DNA from 2 places in the Paenibacillus germinis genome. Region 2 is predicted to be linked to the other one. Evidence: riboswitches for the same ligand, from Rfam matches in the RefSeq annotation. Region 2 holds a riboswitch; the other holds the start of a gene.

Region 1 (9,877 bases), on a different contig from region 2:
TATTGACCCTGATCGTTGTTAATGAGGGTGAGAACATAGCGGCAAAATCGATATCATCAAAGCCTACAACCGCTACCTGTTCAGGAATGCGTACCGATTGCTCCAACATAAACTTCATGGCACCCAGCGCTATCATATCGTTGGTGGCAAATAGCGATGTAAACCCGCCCGCACCAAACTGCTCCCAGTGGCTGCGCATTAACTCATACCCTTCTCCAAAGGTGGAAGTCGAGGCCTGTAAGATCGATGATGATGGGATCGGAACCCCAATTCCTGCCATGTAATTCTTAAAACCTTTCAGCCTCAAATTGTGGCTGCGATGCGTCTGCGGTCCGGCAATCACGAAAATCTGACGATGCCCTAATTCCGTTAGATATTCGGCGACCATCCGTCCGCCTTCCTCGTCTTGATTAACAATATGCATGACGCCGTCGACATCCGTAGAGCCATTGACCATCACGTAGGGAACTCCGAAGTTAGTGATGTAATCAATGACGTTCTGCTGCAAGCGGCTGATCAGGATCAGTCCGTCCACCCTTTTTTCCATCATAAAATCAGCAGAACGCAGCGACATATCATGATCTGTTGTAACGAAAACGGAATAATTTAAACTTGCGGCTGTCATTAAAATAGCATCAAGAATTTTGCCGTAAAACGGATGAGACGCAATAGGATGATGCTGGCGATAAATAAGTACACCAATGTTGTGCGTTCTCTGTGAAACCATAGCCCTTGCTACTGCATTGGGCCTATATTGCAATTCTTCAATCAGCTGGAGCACCCTATCGCGTACCTCCAAGCTGGTATAGCCCTTGCCAGAAATCACCCGCGACACGGTTGATTTGGATACGCCGGCACGCAGGGCAATTTCCTTAATCGTAAGCTCCATGTGCAACCTCATTTCTTCGTGTGAGACCGTTCCCACATATCAAAAATAACGTATTTTTGTTTTTCCTGTGTCAACCACAAGATAATAAATTGTAAATCTTCAAAACAATCAAATACCTTGATTACTTTCTTATGCTTCTTTTCATAAAAAAAGACCGCCCGTATGCGAGCTAACATGCTCCCTGGGCGATCCTCATTTGAAACTAATAACCACTCCATTATTTACCCTTATTATAAGTAACTAATTTATTGTTTGATATTTACTCAAAATAAGTTATAATAACAACTGTAATTATTTTAAGTATAGAAGGGAAGTTTTAATTATGGCAACAGTACTTTATATCACTGCACACCCGCATGACCACCAAACATCATTCAGTCTAGCGGTAGGAAAAGAATTTATCGAGGCATACCGTGAAGCAAATCCATCAGATGAGGTTATTCATGTTGATCTGTTCAAACAAGATATTCCTCAAATTGATGCGGATGTATTCAGCGGTTGGGGAAAACTTCAATCAGGAACAGCTTTTGACCAGCTATCTGATGCAGAAAAAGCAAAAGTTGCACGTTTAGGCGCAATCGTTGACCAATTCGTGGCTGCTGATAAATATGTTTTTGTTTCTCCAATGTGGAACTTCTCATTCCCTCCAGTATTGAAAGCTTATATTGATGCAATTTCCGTTGCAGGTAAAACTTTCAAATATACGGAAAGTGGTCCTGTTGGTTTGTTGACAAACAAAAAAGGCCTACATATTCAAGCGAGTGGCGGCATTTATTCCGAAGGCCCTGCTGCAGCATTTGAAAGTGGCTTCAGCTACCTGAAAAAAATCTCGCAATTCTACGGTATCCCTTCCTTCGAAGCCATTTTTGTTGAAGGCATGGCTGTTGCGCCGGATCAAGCTCAATCCATTAAAGAAAAAGCAATTGCTCAAGCAAAAGAAGTTGCTGCTAGTTTCTAAGAAAATAGTAAGAACCCGCTAAATCTAGCGGGTTCTTTTTACGTTCAATGATTGATATTCTTGTATCAGTCCATATTTTATATAGAAACATTCCCTTTACTGCGGCTCATTAACCAGAGGGTTAACCAAATAAATACAAAGCCTACTAGTTGTCCCACGGTCAGCTTTTGACCAAATACAACCCAGTTTATGCAGACACCTACTGCAGGGAAAGCAAGCTCGGCAAGCGTTGCAAAGAATGCTTTAGTCGATGACAGCCCCTTATAATAGAGGAGCATGCTGATCAACCCTGGGAAAAAAGCCTGGAACAGCAGGTTGACTGCGATAAGTGTTAGATCACCACTAGAACCGCCTACATGCCAAGCATCGCCACTTACCAAAAGTACAACTGTTAACAGCGGGATCGCCATCAGGAAGCGCAGCGATGTGACAACAGGGAAATCCAAGTTTTTTTGAAGCAGGAACTTACCCATGACGGTCGATCCCCCCCATAAGACAGCCGCCAGAATTGAAAATAAGCAGCTTAACGTACCTAAATCCTTCAATCCCATCTCCGGGGAAGCAAAACCAAACGTCAGCAGATACGTGCCTAGGAGCGCCATTACGATATAGGCAAAAAATTTAGAAGGCAGTGTCTCTTTAAGCAGCAAACGAGCCAATACAATGGCGAATAAGGGCTGCAACTTCTGCAAAAGCAAAACGGAATTTGCACTGCCGTGAGCGAAAGCTGATGTGAAGAGTATGGTGGCTATGGCCGATCCACCCCAAGAAATAAATAGAAGAGCGCCAATAACTGCTAGAGTTAATTTGCCAGCTAAGGACTTGCGGTACTTCAGAAGTACCGGAAGCGCATAGCAGGCCAACAGCAAGTGCTCAATGAACACTATTTGTGCAGAGGTAAAACTTTTCAATAATAAGATTCGAAAGAGAGGGTCCAACCCCCAAAGTGTGGCTCCGAGTGCCACATACCAGATCCCATTGATGCCTGTGGAACTTGATGAATACAAACTTGCGCGCTTACTTCCTAGCTTAAATACATTTTCCAATTCAAAAACCTCCCAATAGGAGAGACTTTGAGAGATTAGCTCAAAGATCCCTAGATGATGTTTTGAATTGAACCTTCTGAAAGAGACAATGCCCCTGTTTATAATCAACAGGGGCATTGACAAACAGACCTATTAAAAATTGAATTTTTAACAAGTTGTCCTTCACCTTCTCTCATCCGGACTATACCGTCGGCCTTGGAATTTCACCAAGTCAGTCCCAATCTATACAGACTGGGAGTCGCGGGCTTTGGATACTTACGTATCCATCACCGCCGGTAGGGAATTTCACCCTGCCCCGAAGGTTCAAATCTTATTTAGTTTGTTTATTTGGTCCAAATAAACGTTAACGTTGAAAGTGATGTTAACACCGATAAATAAAAAAAGCAAGGATTTTCATCTCTGCTTCGCATTTTTCACTCTGATATATACCAACTTCTTCTCGTATTTATTTCACGTTGCGCTCTTAAAAGAATACGTAAGGCCTTATCAATTTCTTCCTCTGCTCGTCTCAGTTTATCTGCCGTGACACTTCGCTTGGAGGCTCCCAGCACATCTATCGCTTCGTTAATTTTGTCAATAATTTCTTCTCTTGAAACTCTCGTCATACCATTTTTCCCCTCCCTTGCACTCGTGCTTTTCATCAACTCTTTATTCACTATTTCTTCTTCCACTATCTCTATATCTATTTCTTTTTTTGGAATTTCCTTCTTCACGACCACTTTCTTCACTGTTTCTTTCTTTACTATTCCTTTCTTCGATATTACTTTTTTCGGCATTACTTTTTCACCCCCCATTTCCCCCATACTATATCTTATGCTTATGAGAGAAATGACGATTGGGTATATAACGACACGCATGATATATAATCCTACTAGTCAATAAAACCATAGACGAACACACTAGTAATAGATACAAAAAAAAAGGGATCTCCGACTGTCTTATATATCTGACAGGGATACCCTTTATAATATCGACTGGCGTCGTTTTAAGAAAAGAAATATAGCAACGCCAATTGCAATTCCAACAAATGAAAAGAGCATAGGCAGCCAAACTGGACCCAAGAGAATACTGAAAGGGTGAAACACATCCGAGTAGATGATTCCTACCGTCCCCAGAAAAGCGCCTAATACAAAAGGAATATACGCATACTCTGCCGTATCTCCCCCGTCTTTATAAGCATCCCAGATACCAAACATGTAAAGACAAGGGTAAAACATTAACCAATGATAATCGGTTTGTTGGATGGCCTCTTGAATGTTTCCTTTAAAACTGTCGATTATAATTTGATTGAGATCGGACATGTAATTCACGATAAATTCTAATATGATCAACGTGATTCCTTTGACATATTTCCCGTTTAAAAATTGACCAAACCCAGGGAGTGCGATGGCCCATAATAATTTCTCAATTTTATTGGATTTGTGCATAGTTTTCATTTGGCAGACGGTGATTTGCCGTACTTGCTATGAACTCAGGTGAAGGCATCTTGCTATGGGATCGTTCCTCTACAAAATTTCCTCCTCTTACTTCGGGCGTAATCCTTTTTAATAAACCTACAAAACCTCTTATTGTAAACAAAGTAAAGTTAATTGATGCAAATGTATGAACAACAGACCAGGATTTCCATCTAAACAAATCGGTTTTTCTTTCTAAAAACCATTGAAGCAAAGTCATTGGTCCACTAAAATATAAACTTCTCGTGAGGAGTTCAACTGGCTTGCTTTGATAAGTCGATCTTACCCAGATAACACTTAAAAGCGGATAGAATAACAAATCGTACAAAATATTCGTGTCAAATACTTTGGCGAAAGGACGAACGGGGTACGATATCTTCCCTTTTTTAATAAAGAAGGAATCTATCGAACTTGATAAAACGCATTTCGAAAAGAATACAGTCAGATACATGAGCAGGTTTTTTCGTTTCAAGATGAATGGGGCAGCTGCTAATGATGAGGCAAATAAAATTCGCAATAATATCTTTTCCATTTAGATCTTTCCCCCTCGCTTTTTTTGCTATTGCTTCATACCTTCTAGTGTGGATAAAAGAACATTCTATTATGCATATAAGGAATAGTCAGCTAACCAAAGAAACTAAAAAGAGCTGCCGCGGGCAGCTCTTTTTATGTTTGACTGACATTTGTATAATAAGGGGATAGATAAAACACATCTCTAGTTAGACAGGATGGTATTAGATGAACGATAAAATTGTAATGCCGGTATGGACAATTGGCTTGTTCATTGTGGTCATGAATACGACGATGTTCAATGTTTCTATCCCTAGTATTATTCAAGATCTTGGCATCACCGCAGATCTCGGATCGTGGGTAATTTCAAGCTACTCCATCGGGTATGCCTTATCGACAGTTATTTACAGCAGGCTTTCAGATGTCCTACCGATTCGCAAGCTGCTGACCGTGGGGCTCTTGGTGCTTGGATCTTCATCGGTTTTCGGATTATTTGCCCGGGATTTCAATGCATTGCTTATGGCTCGAATTCTTCAGTCCGCAGGTGCAGGGGCGATGGCCGGCCTTGGTTTGGTTCTGGCTAGTCGATATATTCCGATCGAAAGACGGGGGTCAGCCATCGCCATGATCTCCGCAGGGAGTGCTATGGCTTTCGGGCTCGGTCCGATCGTTGGCGGCTTGATTAGCGAATACCTTGGTTGGAACGGGTTATTTGCAGTTACATGTCTAGTTCTGGTCATACTTCCGATTCTCGTGCGTTTGCTTCCCAAAGAAAATGCGACAGCCTTTCGGTTCGACATTCTGGGTGCTCTCTTAACGATCGTCAATGCTACTACGCTGCTTTTAGCTGTGACACAACTTTCTGTCCCCTGGCTTATCGCGAGTTGTCTTTCATTGCTTGTACACACTTGGCACTTGAAACGAGCGAACAATACGTTCATTAACCCTGAACTATTAGGCAATCCAGCTTATCGTAAACTTGTTACGATTGGGTTTTGTATATTAGTATTGAACCTTGGTAATTTATTTCTAATGCCGTTGGTGTTAGCCAAGGTCTTCGATCAATCGGCTATGATGATTGGCTTAACCATTGCACCAGGGGCCATTTTATCGGCCTTCTTGACACGTTTCGTCGGACGATGGATTGATCGATACGGTAATCTACGCTTTATGTTTATAGGGCATTGTATTTTATCTTTCGTGATGATCGCTTTTTATTTGACTCTCGGCGCTTCACCACTTGTTATACTTCTTGGATATCTTTGTTTTTCTCCTGCTTTTTCAGCAACGATAGCGTCTTTAAACAACGAGACCTCACGTATTCTTCCAAAATCATTAATTGGATCGGGCATGGGGCTCATGCAGCTTATCCAATTTTTTGGAGGTTCAATTTCGGTTGCGATTTGTGGCATACTACTTGAAATTCAAAAGAATACGTCACTTCCTTATTCCTTCAAACATGTTTATGGCCTTTTATTTTTGATAGGTCTGATTTCACTGGGCATGATGCTTTGGTACAAGCTAACTGCACCTGTGGCAGCTTCCTACGGAGATAAATGATAAATCCTTTTTTAATTGGACAATCTAATTTTTAGAGGTGATATAGCTATGAACGAAACTCAATTAAAACTAACTTCGACTGAAATCGGAGCTTTGTGGGGGCAATATGTAAATGAATCTATGGTAAATCAAGTAAATAAATATATGCTTTCTATTATAGAAGATACGTCCATTAGAGAGATTTTTGCTGATGCAATAAAAATATCAGAAAATCAATTGCAGCAGGTTTCGACCTTTATTCTTAATGATGGATTTCCATTGCCCATAGGGTTTACAGAAGCAGATCTCAATCCCAATATTGGAAGGTTATTTTCCGATATTTTTTGTTTGGATTATTTGTATCTGATGACCATACATGGTTTAAATGGTCACATATATTCGCTTACTACATCAGTTAGAAAAGATTTAAGGGATTTTTTTGATTCCTGTTTGACGGATGGAAAAAATATGTACCAACGTACCGTTGATTTATTACTTGAAAAGGGGCACTTTCAAAGAGACCCATATTTTTTCCCCCGTTCAAACCCAGAGTTTATTGATAGCAAAAAATATCTCGATGGTTTTTGGGGAGATAAGCGTCCTCTTTCAGCCATAGAAATAGGTAATATTTCCCTTAACTTAAAGAAAAGTATAATGGCAAAAACACTTGGAATTGCATTTAGTCAAATTGCCGGAACCAAAGAAATAAGAAAATTTCTAACAGATGCCGTTCAAACGTCAAATGACCACATTCAATTGCTAAGTAAAAAACTAAAAGATGATAATTTACCTGTTCCGATGTCATGGGAAACGGAAATAACGGAATCTACAGATTCACCGTTTTCAGATAAACTTATCATGTATCACACTGGTTTTTTGTTTCTGACTTCTCAATCCTATCATGGATTAGGACTAGCGGGTTCCATGAGGTCTGACCTAATTCTTGATTATGAGCGAATCATTCTCAAAGATCTAACTGTATCAAAAAATTGGTTTGATCTCATGATAAAAAATAAATGGTTAGAACAACCTCCAATTGCACCAAACAGAAAAGAAATTGCTAAAGACCAATAATACCACTTATTATTAAAGCCCTCTTTGTAGATGTTCAAAGAGGGCTTTTCAGTGATTATGAAATTTAGTTTTATATTTTATATATCATTGTTTCATAGCTATCGATCCATAAACTGGATGAATCATTATCAGAGCGGCGGTCGTCTCTTCCGGTTCGATAGATCACATTTTTACTGTCCTTGATAACATCGCCTGCTAACGCGTCATTATCTAATTGAACAAACAAAGCATCCTTTGATAAGTTAACTATGATCAAATACTTACAATCCTCGTACTGCCTCAAGTAAGATAACACCTGCTCTTCAGAGTTGCGAATAAACGTTAATTCTCCACTCCAAAATGCCGGATTGTTCGTCCGAAGATGAATCAGAAATTGATAGTGCTCGAACATATCCATATCGAATTGATCCCAGTTCAGCTTATATTCATCGAATAAGGATGTCCATGTTTCCAACGTACTCTCATTAAATTCCTGCCCCATCATGATGCATGGAACACCTTCAAGCGTCAGCAAGATAGAAGCTGCAGCTTTTGCAAGCTTTTCGCCAAAAAAGTCACATGCTCTCGACCGTTCTTTTTCCTCCAGCCAACTCATTCTTAGCGCATTCCTAGGAAAGCTGTACTTATAAGAGTTATAAATCGCTATAAAATCGCTCTGTGTGATTGTACCGTAAACCATATCGCTTATCAGAATGCGGGGACTGCCGTCGTAGGTCAAGTCACAAGATTCAATATGATGATACTCATCGTAGGACTGTGAGATTAGGATAAGATCAGCTTTCACTTCTTGCAGCGCATGCTTAATTTCAGAGAGAAAATCAAACGGAGTTATGTCCGAATCGTCCAATCGAATACCGTCAAAATCAAACTGAACGATCCAATATTTCATAGCCTCAATGACATATTTCCTCATCTCGCGGTTACTAAATTCTAGCCCGGCGAAATACGCCCGATTGGGAACATCATAATAGATCTCATCTTGTTCATTTCGAGTAAAATATTCCGGATGGCTTCTTGTCATAATGTGATCCACACTTGTGCGGTTCAACACCCAATCCATAATGACTTTGATTCCGTTGTCATGAGCTTTTCGAATAAATGAGAGTAGATCCTCTTTGGTTCCGAAGCTGGGATCAATGGAATAAAAATCTTTTACCGCATAGGGGTCGCCATACTTACCTATCCGTCCCTCATGTCCAACTTCGTTGAAAGGCATCAGCCAAAGTGTATTTATTCCCATTTTTTTAAAATAGTCGATTTTGTCTGTTAGTCCATTAAAACCATTTTCGGTAAACGCCCTGAGATGAAGTGCATAAATCACTGATTTTTTAATCCATTCAGGACTTTGAATAGCCGTAAAGTTTTCATACATATATCCAGGTTGTTCTTTTGAAATCTCAAGGGTTCTAATCAATACTTCTCCCTGCTCAGTAACCGTAATAGCGGAGTTATTTTGCCCATCTTCCGACACACTCGGATTCAATGGGTCCAAAATCCATGCTTCCCCATTCACTACAAACTTATAAAGATGTCTACCCTTAGGTATCGCTAACTCAATCTCCCAACCTTTCGCATCTTCCCTTTTGTTCATATAGTTTCTATCGCCGTTCCAGTTATTAAAGGTCCCTGCTAAGGCGACACTATCAACTTCAATATCTGTGTAATAAACAAACCGTACGCCATTTGTACCTTTTGTTGGATAGTCAGGTGACATTGTATGAGCTCCTTCGTATTCATCTCTTCTCCTATAGTAGCAGTAAAGAAATAGGCTGCCCATATCCGATTCCACTCCATTATGATGCTATTCTGTTGTGATCATTGGGCCCAAGCCAGTAGTTTCATGAGTTCGGGCTATCATAGTGTCTTTAAAGTTTTTAGGAGAACATTGATGGTGTCTTTTAAAAAGTTTGTAGAAGTGGGAAATGTTCGGTAAGCCAACCTGTTCAGCAATCTGAGCAATGCTAAGATCTTCGGTCAAAAGGAGACGTTCGGCATATTTGATTCTGCGGTGAATCACATAGTCTGTGAAGGAAATGCCCATGATCTGTTTGAAATATTTGAGGAAATAGGTATAGCTGAAGTTAACAAGGTGACATGCTTGCTGGGCAGATATTTTATCCGATAAATGGGCTTCCACATAATCGAACACCGACTTTAAGTTGGAGTCGTTTATCGATCGGCTTCGGCTTGGTCCTAACAATCCCATGTTGTCATGACGTAATAATAAAAAAATACATTTCTTTACCAAATAGTTTATTGCGAGCTCATAGCCCCTCTGCTTCTGCTGATGTTCTTGCTGCAATTCAATGACCGTGCTGTAGAATTGTTGACGCAGTTCCGAATCTTTAAACAAAGTGTTTAGTTCGACTAGAGGTAGCATTGACTCCTGAAACAGATACAAGTATGG
Region 2 (9,877 bases):
TCGGCGATAGCCGGAATTATTGAGGATGTGGGGAAGTATGTTACGAAGTTTCAAATAGGGCAAGAAGTGTTTGGGCGCAGCTCGACTGGTGCGTATGCAGAATACATCACGACAGACATCGAACGGTTAGCTATCAAACCACCAGAGCTTAGCTTTGCGGAAGCAGCTTCCATTTCTGGAGGGGCAACGACAGCTTGGCAAGCTTTATTTGTCAATGGTAATATCCAGAAGGGTCAACGAGTGTTGATTCATGGTGCTGCAGGGGGCGTTGGTTCATTCGCTGTACAACTGGCTGTTTGGCAAGGGGCTCAGGTTATAGGGACTTGCAGCGCAGCGAATGTGGAAATGGTTAAGGCATTAGGAGCTTCAGAAGTTATTGACTATACGTCGTGTAGGTTCGAAGACATTGTGAAGGAAGTGGATATGGTATTGGATACGGTTGGCGGTGACACGCTAGAACGTTCTTATGCCGTTGTAAAAAGAGGCGGCGTACTTTTGTCATTCGCAGGACAAATATCACCCGAAAAAGCTCGTGAGCTAGGCATTCGAGCTGAATTCTCCAATACCTTGCTATCTGCAGATGCGATGCAGGAAATCGCACAGGTTATGGCCGATGGCCATGTGAAAGCAATCATTAGCCATTCTTATCCACTTCACGCAGCGCGGGATGCGCATATTCAGAGTCAAACAGGACATGGTCGGGGTAGAATTGTGTTAGAAATACAGCGCAGTTTGTGAAATGGAAGTTTTCATAGTAGAATAAGATATTATTTCCTAAAGGAGTGGACCACAAATGGCCAAACAAGCAAAAATTAAACTAGCAGGTGGCGGCGAAGTTGTTATCGATCTTTTCGAAAACGATGCACCGAATACCGTTGCTAACTTTGAAAAATTAGCAAACTCCGGTTTCTACAACGGACTTGTTTTTCATCGTGTTATTCCAGGATTCGTAGCACAAGGTGGTTGTCCTACAGGAACAGGAACTGGTGGCCCTGGTTACCAAATCAACTGTGAAATCAACCCGAACAAACATGAGCGCGGCTCCTTGGCTATGGCTCATGCAGGCAGAAATACGGGTGGAAGCCAATTTTATATTGCTTACCAACCGCAACCTCACTTGGATGGTGGGCACACTGTTTTCGGTAAAGTGTCCAAAGGTATGGAGTTAGTTGATGCTTTCAAAGGAAAAGATTTGATGGAGAAAGTTGAAGTTGTAGAAGTATAATTTGGCATAATCGAAAAGAAGCCTGTTGATTAATTTCAATAGGTTTCTTTTTCAATCTAATTCCGAGTGAATTCATAGAAAAAGTAAGGAATTAATGTGAAAAGGAAAAAAGCACTTGCTTTTTGTAAGTGTGAGTGATAAATTTTTCATTACCAAAGTAATTTTTAGCTAGTTCTTAGTTGTAAGTTACTTTTATATGTATGCAAAACCTTCGGGGCGTGGTGAAATTCCACACCGGCGGTGATTCGATAGCATGTACCCGTTATATGATTTCGATAAGTCCGTGACCCGTTTTGAAGCTAGCGGTACCTGACACACAGCTTCGCTACGGCTGATCCGGTGCAATTCCGGAACCGACAGTATAGTCTGGATGGGAGAAGGAAAACGCGAACATTTGATTTCGCTATGCATGCTTGTACATTTTTTCACGTAAACAAAAATTCGGCAGGTCTGTTTTTTGAAGCAGATACGTCGTTGTTGTTTGATTTGATCAAAAATGCGGCAAGTATGAATAGATGAAGCTTCTTCGTGTTATCTAGACAATCTCTGGCCCCTATCCGATACACGGAGGGGCCTTTTTGCATTCAAATTTTGGAATGGACCTGAAAGGCGGTGAACTTCGTGCATGTACTGAATGACGAAGCCTACATGAGACTTGCTCTGCAAATGGCAGAAAGTGCTCTTGGTCAGACGGGAATTAATCCCGTAGTAGGGTGTGTCCTTGTTAAAAATGGACGCATCGTTGGCATGGGAGCGCACCTAAAGCGCGGACATGGCCATGCCGAGGTTCTCGCCTTGCAAATGGCAGGCGAGGAAACTAAGGGCAGCACAGCTTATGTGACATTAGAGCCGTGCAGTCACTTTGGCAAGACGCCACCGTGCAGCGACCGACTCATTGAGGCCGGCGTGTCACGGGTTGTCGTCGCTGGAACTGATCCGAACCCGCAGGTTGCTGGGACAGGTATCGCAAAGCTGCGAGAGCATGGTCTCGACGTGACGGTTGGGCTGCTTGCAGAGGAGGCCGCGGCAATGAACGAGGCCTTCAACAAATACATCGTTACCCGCATGCCTTATGTGACGATGAAGACAGCGAGCACGCTTGACGGCCGCATTGCCTCGAAGACCGGCGACAGCAAGTGGATCACGTCGCCAGCGTCGCGTGCCTTTGTTCATACCCTGCGCCATCGGCACCAGGGTATCATGGTCGGCGTAAGCACCGTTATCGCCGACGACCCGCTGCTGAGCGCGCGCGGCGACGTACCGGCTGTGCAGCCGGTACGGATCGTCGCGGACTCGCTCTTGCGAGTCCCGCTGGGCGCCCGGGTGCTCACGGAGCAGGATCGTCAGCCGACGATCCTGCTCGCGAGCGCACAGGCGCCCCATTCACGGCGTGCCGCGCTGGAAGCGCGCGGCATCACGGTCCTCACCTGCGGGGACGGCCTGCAGGTGGACCTGACGCTCGCCATGCGGCAGCTGGGCGAGCGCGAGATCGGCTCCATCCTCCTAGAGGGTGGAGGGAAGCTCAACGGCGCTATGCTGGAGCATCGCCTGATCGACAAGCTGGTGCTGATGTTTGCGCCGAAAATCGTCGGCGGCGGCTCTGCAGCACCTGTAAACATCAACTTCGATGGCTTCGCGAAGATGGATGATGCGATAACGCTCGACCGAATCAAGGTCGAGCAGTTCGGACCGGATATTTGCATAACCGGCTATCCGAATTATAAGAGCTAACGAATGGAGGACTTGCATGTTTACCGGAATTATTGAAGAAATCGGCCACATGCGCCGCATTCATAGTCAAGGGCAAGCGATGGTGTTGACCATCGCTGCCAAGAAAGTGCTTGAAGATGTCCATTTGGGTGACAGTATTTCTGTAAATGGCGTTTGTTTGACGGTCATAGCCTTTGATAACGACTCATTTTCCGTGGATGTTATGCCAGAAACATACCGTAAGACGAATCTTCGCAAACTACAAACAGGCACACGCGTGAATTTAGAGCGAGCGATGGCAGCGAATGGCCGGTTCGGCGGGCACATTGTTCAAGGGCATGTGGATGCAACCGCAACGATCCTTTCACGAATACCCGAAGAAAATGCGGTCGTTTACCGGTTCGAACCGGAGAATAAGCACATTTTCCGATATATCATTTCCGGGGGTTCCATCACAATTGACGGCATAAGCCTTACCGTTGTTGATGTCAATGATCGTGAAGTGGCGGTTTCCATCATCCCGCATACCCTTGCTCAAACAGTCCTACATGATAAAAAGGCCGGGGATACGGTCAACATAGAATGTGACGTGCTAGGCAAATATATGGAGCGCCTGCTAAAGTTCGGTCCATTTGAATCTTCGGATGGAAACGGGAAAAGGAAAAGTACGCTAACTGCGAGCTTCCTTGCCGATAACGGCTTTATGTAGGAGCTTGAAGAAGCTTTGCTAAAGCAAAGCTCTAAGGAGAGGTGAATATGACACAAATAATCTTCAACACCATAGAAGAAGCGCTGAATGATCTTAAACTTGGTAAAGTCATTATTGTTGTAGATGATGAGGATCGTGAAAACGAAGGCGATTTTATCGCACTTGCTGATAAAACTACGCCAGAGGTCATTAATTTCATGATCAGAGAGGGACGCGGACTCGTTTGTGCCCCTATAACCGAAGAACGTGCACAAGAACTTGAGCTGCCTCCCATGGTCGCTCGAAATACGGATTATCACGGAACAGCGTTTACCGTTTCAGTTGACCATATGGATACAAGCACAGGGATCTCTGCGCATGAGCGTTCAAGAACGATTATGGGCTTGATTGATCCCGCAACAAAACCGCAGGATTTCCGCAGACCTGGCCATATTTTTCCTCTGATTGCCAAGAAGGGCGGTGTCCTTCGCAGAGCTGGACATACGGAAGCGACGATAGATCTAGCTATCTTGTGTGGCTCTTACCCAGCAGGAGTCATTTGTGAAGTCATCAAGGAAGACGGGACGATGGCACGTGTACCGGACCTGATGGAAATTGCAGCGAAACACGACTTGTGTATTATCACGATTCAGGACTTAATCCATTATCGGAATCAGCAGGAGAAATTAGTTGAACGTGAGGTTGAAATTAAACTTCCTACCGACTTCGGCGTTTTCAAGGCTATTGCTTATACGAACCTGCTTGATAACAAAGAACACGTGGCCCTTGTCAAAGGGACAATTGACCCTTCTAAACCAACGTTGGTACGCGTGCATTCCGAGTGCTTGACTGGGGATGTTTTCCATTCTCATCGCTGCGACTGCGGTCCACAACTGGATGCCGCATTAAAACAGATTGATGAAGAGGGCAATGGTGTATTATTATATATGCGACAGGAAGGTCGCGGAATCGGTTTAATCAATAAATTGAAGGCCTATGCCTTGCAAGAGCAGGGATTAGACACCGTAGAAGCGAATATTAAGCTAGGCTTTGCTCCAGATCTTCGGGATTATGGGATTGGGGCGCAAATTTTGAAAGATCTTGGCATCACGCAGCTTCGTCTTTTAACGAATAATCCACGCAAAATTAAAGGTCTTGAAGGCTACGGCCTTGAAGTGGTTGAGCGGGTACCAATTCAAATGGACAGTAAAGCTGATAACCTTAATTATTTACAAACGAAGAAAAACAAGCTTGGCCATATGCTGAGTTTTCAAGACTCGGGCAGTGGTATTTAAATTTAATTAAATCAAATAACTTGTTCAAATAGGAAAGGGAGAATCTCACCATGGCTAACATTTTTGAAGGACATTTAATTTCGCAAAACTTGAAATATGGTATCGTTGTAGGTCGTTTCAATGAATTTATTACATCCAAATTGTTGGGTGGCGCTCAAGACGCTCTGAAACGTCATGGTGTAAATGAAGATGAAGTAGATATTGCTTGGGTACCAGGAGCATTTGAACTTCCGCTAATCGCTCAAAAAATGGCTGAAAGCGGAAAGTACGATGCTGTTATCACACTAGGTGCGGTAATTCGAGGATCAACTCCGCATTTTGATTATGTGTGCAGCGAAGTAGCGAAAGGTGTATCTGCTATTAACCTGAAAACAGGCGTTCCTACAATTTTCGGTGTTTTAACAACAGATTCCATTGAGCAAGCGGTAGAACGTGCGGGTACCAAAGCTGGAAATAAAGGCTGGGAAGCTGCCGTAACAGCGATTGAAATGGCGAATTTGACGAAGCAATTCACTTCGTAATGCTTTCTTATTATCATCTGGAAACACTGCTGCCCAGGTTGTTCGCTTTTCTGATCGCAATGACGCTGCACGACGCAGCTCATGCGGGGGTAGCTTGGCTGCTCGGAGATCGGACGGCTCGAGAAAGCAAACGGTTATCGCTAAACCCCTTGGCACATTTAGATGCCTTGGGGCTAGCTATGATCATCTTCGGGCCCTATGGTTGGTCGAAGAAATTACCGGTAGATGAATCACGATTTAAGAAAAGACCGAGGCTATCCCACACACTTGTTTATTTAGCGGGTCCTTTTACGAATTTGCTGCTCGTTTTGTTCTTCTGGTGGCTCTATTTCTTTCTTCCGGATTTGGTAGGAGGAGCGACTGAGTCCATAACCGTTGAACAGTGGCGAGTCTATTTGCAATACTGCGTCATCGTCAATTTAATGATTTGTCTGATACATATGCTGCCCCTTTATCCGCTCGACGGATGGCATATTATAAAAGGGCTTGTTCCTTACAAAAAGCAGGGATGGTTTACTCGTAATCAACGTTATGCACTTATTCTCGTTATTGTTTTACTGATTACACCGGTTGGCCAATGGGCGCTAGGCCATATTTATCCGTTTGCCGCGCAGTTTGTAATGAATCTATTTTCAATATGACAAGGGGGAGAACAAAATGAAAGTAACCTATAAGTTAGAAGCATTTGAAGGCCCCCTTGATCTATTGCTTCATCTTATCGATAAAAATGAACTTGACATTTATAATATTCCGATCAAAGAAATTACAGACCAGTACTTGGGTTATGTGCAAGCAATGCATGAACTGGAGCTGGATATTACGAGTGAATTTCTTGTGATGGCAGCAACACTTCTTTCTATCAAGAGCAAAATGCTATTGCCTAAGCCGCCTGTTATTGAATTTGATGAATATTTTGATGATATGGACGACTCTCTAGATCCTCGCGCAGAGCTTGTTGCGAAGCTGATTGAATACCGGAAGTACAAATCGATTGCCGATATGCTTAGGGATAAAGAAGTAGAACGTAGTCTCGTGTATACACGTGAACCTGAGGATTTAACGTCTTACCTGCCTGATATTCACGAGAATCCTGTTGAGGGGCTTGATGTCGCAGACCTCTTATTTGCCTTTCAACGGACTTTACGGAAGCTGGCTAACCGCAATGTCGTTACAAGAATTCGAAGAGATGAAATTTCCGTCAAAGACCGCATTAGAGAGGTAGTTGACTTACTTAAAGTTAAAGGCGGCAAGCTGCTTTTCTCGAAGCTATTCGATTACGAAATGACACGTGAAGAAATAGTCGTGACTTTCTTAGCCATACTCGAATTAATGAAAATGAAAAAAGTTATTTGTTATCAGTACAAGCTATTTGAAGACATCGTCATCCAGGCGAAAGAGGAGGTTTCTGACATTGACACTCAATTTCCAACAGATGAAATCAATTATTGAAGGACTGCTCTTTGCCTCTGGCGACGAAGGCTTGGATGCCAAGCAATTGGCTGAAGTCACGGAGCTTGATCTTTATTTGATTCGAGATCTGCTCAAAGATATGAGAACAGAGTTCAAACGAAAGGGGCGTGGCATTCAGATTGTGGAAGTAGCTGGAGCCTATCAGTTAACAACCTTAGCTGAGCATGCTCCTTATTTTGAACGTCTAGCTTACTCACCTTCACGATCATCCCTATCGCAAGCCGCGTTAGAGACTTTATCCATTGTTGCTTATAAACAACCAATTACAAGAGTCGAGATTGAGGAGATCCGCGGCGTGAAATGCGATCGAGCCCTAGCGACCTTAACCGGCAAAGACTTGATAACAGAAGTCGGACGCGCCGATGCGGTAGGTAGACCGATATTGTACGGAACCTCCAAGCAATTTCTAGAATATTTCGGGCTTAGCTCGATTACAGAACTGCCGGATTCGGCAAGCTTCCAAGGGAATTTCGATCTGGAAGAAGAGACACGTCTATTATTTGACCGATTAGGCGGAGATCAGAAGCAGATTACACTTGAAGATGTAAGTGATGAAACTGAATGAGTACCCGCACATGCATTTCATTTCCTTTTTAGGGTCATACTAACTCCACCTACGAGAAGACTTTTTCTTGCAGGTGGAGTTTTTTTGTTAAGCGGAGAGACTTTGAGCTATGCTCAAAGATCCCTATATTAGGAGGGATTCTAAGTTGTTGTGGCTGGGGATTGTATGTCTTTTAATCATTTTTGTGATCATTGTTTTCCTATTCAGTTTCATTCGTGGCGAATTCAACTTCTCCAGAGTGAAAGACAACGATATGTTATCAGTAGAAATGCGGGCGTTATTCGGGCTTATACGTTATCGTTACGTCATTCCAATCATACAATTCAAAGGCTTTATGAAGGGGGTTATGATTAAATCGGAAATCGTAACCAAATCCAGTTCCAAACTAAAAGATGAAAGCAAGGATCATATCACGAAAGATAAAATACTCAACGTTTACAAACAGGCAAAGGAAGCACTTGTACATACATTAAACTTTTATGATTGGATGAAGCAGACATTAGCGAAAGTAGAGTGTACCGATTTGAAATGGATAACTCGCATAGGCGTAGGTGATGCACCTGAAACAGCGATTACAACAGGTGCTATATGGGGAATCAAGTCTTCGCTGCTTGGCTTTTCCATTCGCTATGTGAACTTAACGGCGAAACCGCACATCGATGTTATTCCGCAATATAATGAAAAGCAATTTTCAACCGATTTTCGTTTTGCTGGACGTATCCGCGTATGGTTTGTAGTCGTTGCAGGAGTACGTTTGATTAGCAGAGCGGCCAAAGTAAAAGGTGGTATTCGTACATGGATTCAAATCGTTTTGAAGACACTGAAGATAAAGTCGCGAGTTAAAACGGCTTCTTGAATTGTACATAACGATATTCCACTAAGGGCATTCTACAAATGAACCATTATTGCTTTTTGATGCTTGTACTTTTGATGCCAGTTTATCTGGCTAAAAACTCTAAGGAGGAATACGATCATGTCCGAACACCCGATTCAAGGCCTCATGAAAGTCGCCATGGAAAATATTAAAGAAATGGTCGACGTAAACACGATTGTCGGTGATCCTGTTGAAACGCCGGACGGAAGTGTTATTATGCCGATATCCAAAGTAGGTTTCGGTTTTGCCGCAGGCGGCAGCGAATTCGTGACAGATTCCGAAATTGAAATCGAAGGCGGCTCTGCAGGTAGAAGCGATGCGCTGAATGCAAAGGTTGCACTTCCTTTCGGAGGCGGTAGCGGCGGCGGGGTATCAATTACACCTATTGCTTTCCTCGTCGTAGGGAAAAATGGTGTGAAGGTTGTTCCACTGGACAACCAAACACATATTCTTGAACGCCTCATTGACTCAGCACCGCAAGTGGTTGACAGAATTCAAAGCATGATCAAAGGCTTAGGAGCCAAGACACCTGCCAGCACTGTAGGTACGACCGGAACAAATGTAACCAATATCGAGAATCAAAATTTCATTGTGTAGCTGATTGGCCTTCGTTTGAGCTGTCCTTTGTGGACAGCTTTTTTTCGTAGATAAGAAAGTATAAGTTTTATACTTTTACTTCGCATCTCCCTTGACAAACGCGCTCGTCCCAGAAGGACGACGGAGTCGTTTATCCTTGGTGCATAAAGAAGCATAAACTTCGTGGTCAAGCTTGTATTACTTATCGTGTTATGTTTGTAAGCCGGTGGAAGGGGCGGACCCTTGGAAAAAAGCCAGCTTGCGTTAGCCCGAGAAGTCAAAAAAGAACGTCTCGACGGCATATGCAGTTAAAAAGCAGTGTAATTGTTGCCCTTTCCCCTACAGAAGATAACGGAAATAGATATAAACATGGGCTATTGCCAAAGACACAAGGGTTATTGGAGCCCCCACCTTCAGAAATTCTATATAACTAAAACCTTTGCCCTCTTTGGCGGCGAGTCCGGCAACGATAACATTGGCGGAAGCGCCAATAATTGTACCATTTCCTCCTAAACAAGCCCCTAGAGCAAGCGACCACCAAAGGATATTGATAGGCTCTGAATCAACGGCAAGTCCAAGCCCCACGGCCATGTCTTTAATTAAGGGGATCATCGTAGCAACGAATGGAATGTTGTCAATGGTCGCTGATGCAAGACCAGAACCCCAGAGAATCAATAATGAAGCGGTGGTGATGTCTCCTTCCGTTACATCTAGAGCTTTCATGGCTAGAGATTTAATTAATCCAACCTCTTGTAAACCTCCGACTAAGCTAAAAAGGCCAGCAAAGAAGAAAATCGTTACCCACTCAATAGAATCAAAGGCTTTTTCGACATCGTGTTCCTTGAGACCGAAAAGCATGAGTAAAATTGCGCCAGTTATCGCGATAACTGCGGCATCAACATGAATAATGGCATGAAGCATAAATCCGATTATAGTCAGTGATAAAATTAGTA

What was found. Region 2 has a riboswitch for FMN ahead of ribD (bifunctional diaminohydroxyphosphoribosylaminopyrimidine deaminase/5-amino-6-(5-phosphoribosylamino)uracil reductase RibD). Riboswitches for the same ligand answer to the same signal wherever they lie in the genome.
Region 1: another riboswitch for FMN. It lies ahead of GC102_RS13030 (DMT family transporter); the one in region 2 lies ahead of ribD (bifunctional diaminohydroxyphosphoribosylaminopyrimidine deaminase/5-amino-6-(5-phosphoribosylamino)uracil reductase RibD).

What each region holds. Positions count from the first base shown of each region.
Region 1 covers NZ_WHOC01000069.1:137,072-146,948, forward strand. Annotated here, with positions in the region: gene GC102_RS13020 (LacI family DNA-binding transcriptional regulator) at 1-901, opposite strand, end outside; gene GC102_RS13025 (FMN-dependent NADH-azoreductase) at 1,212-1,847, shown strand; gene GC102_RS13030 (DMT family transporter) at 1,925-2,893, opposite strand; FMN riboswitch at 3,054-3,200, opposite strand; gene GC102_RS13035 (hypothetical protein) at 3,307-3,750, opposite strand; gene GC102_RS13040 (hypothetical protein) at 3,856-4,224, opposite strand; gene GC102_RS13045 (CBO0543 family protein) at 4,304-4,879, opposite strand; gene GC102_RS13050 (MFS transporter) at 5,086-6,417, shown strand; gene GC102_RS13055 (DUF3231 family protein) at 6,466-7,470, shown strand; gene GC102_RS13060 (alpha-amylase family glycosyl hydrolase) at 7,541-9,184, opposite strand; gene GC102_RS13065 (AraC family transcriptional regulator) at 9,272-9,877, opposite strand, start outside.
Region 2 covers NZ_WHOC01000149.1:95,773-105,649, reverse strand. Annotated here, with positions in the region: gene GC102_RS27850 (NADP-dependent oxidoreductase) at 1-738, shown strand, start outside; gene GC102_RS27845 (peptidylprolyl isomerase) at 794-1,225, shown strand; FMN riboswitch at 1,429-1,611, shown strand; gene ribD (bifunctional diaminohydroxyphosphoribosylaminopyrimidine deaminase/5-amino-6-(5-phosphoribosylamino)uracil reductase RibD) at 1,847-2,956, shown strand; gene ribE (riboflavin synthase) at 2,973-3,644, shown strand; gene GC102_RS27830 (bifunctional 3,4-dihydroxy-2-butanone-4-phosphate synthase/GTP cyclohydrolase II) at 3,692-4,918, shown strand; gene ribH (6,7-dimethyl-8-ribityllumazine synthase) at 4,969-5,439, shown strand; gene GC102_RS27820 (site-2 protease family protein) at 5,439-6,080, shown strand; gene GC102_RS27815 (segregation and condensation protein A) at 6,097-6,888, shown strand; gene scpB (SMC-Scp complex subunit ScpB) at 6,872-7,474, shown strand; gene GC102_RS27805 (DUF2953 domain-containing protein) at 7,620-8,330, shown strand; gene ytfJ (GerW family sporulation protein) at 8,448-8,945, shown strand; gene GC102_RS27795 (ArsB/NhaD family transporter) at 9,264-9,877, opposite strand, start outside.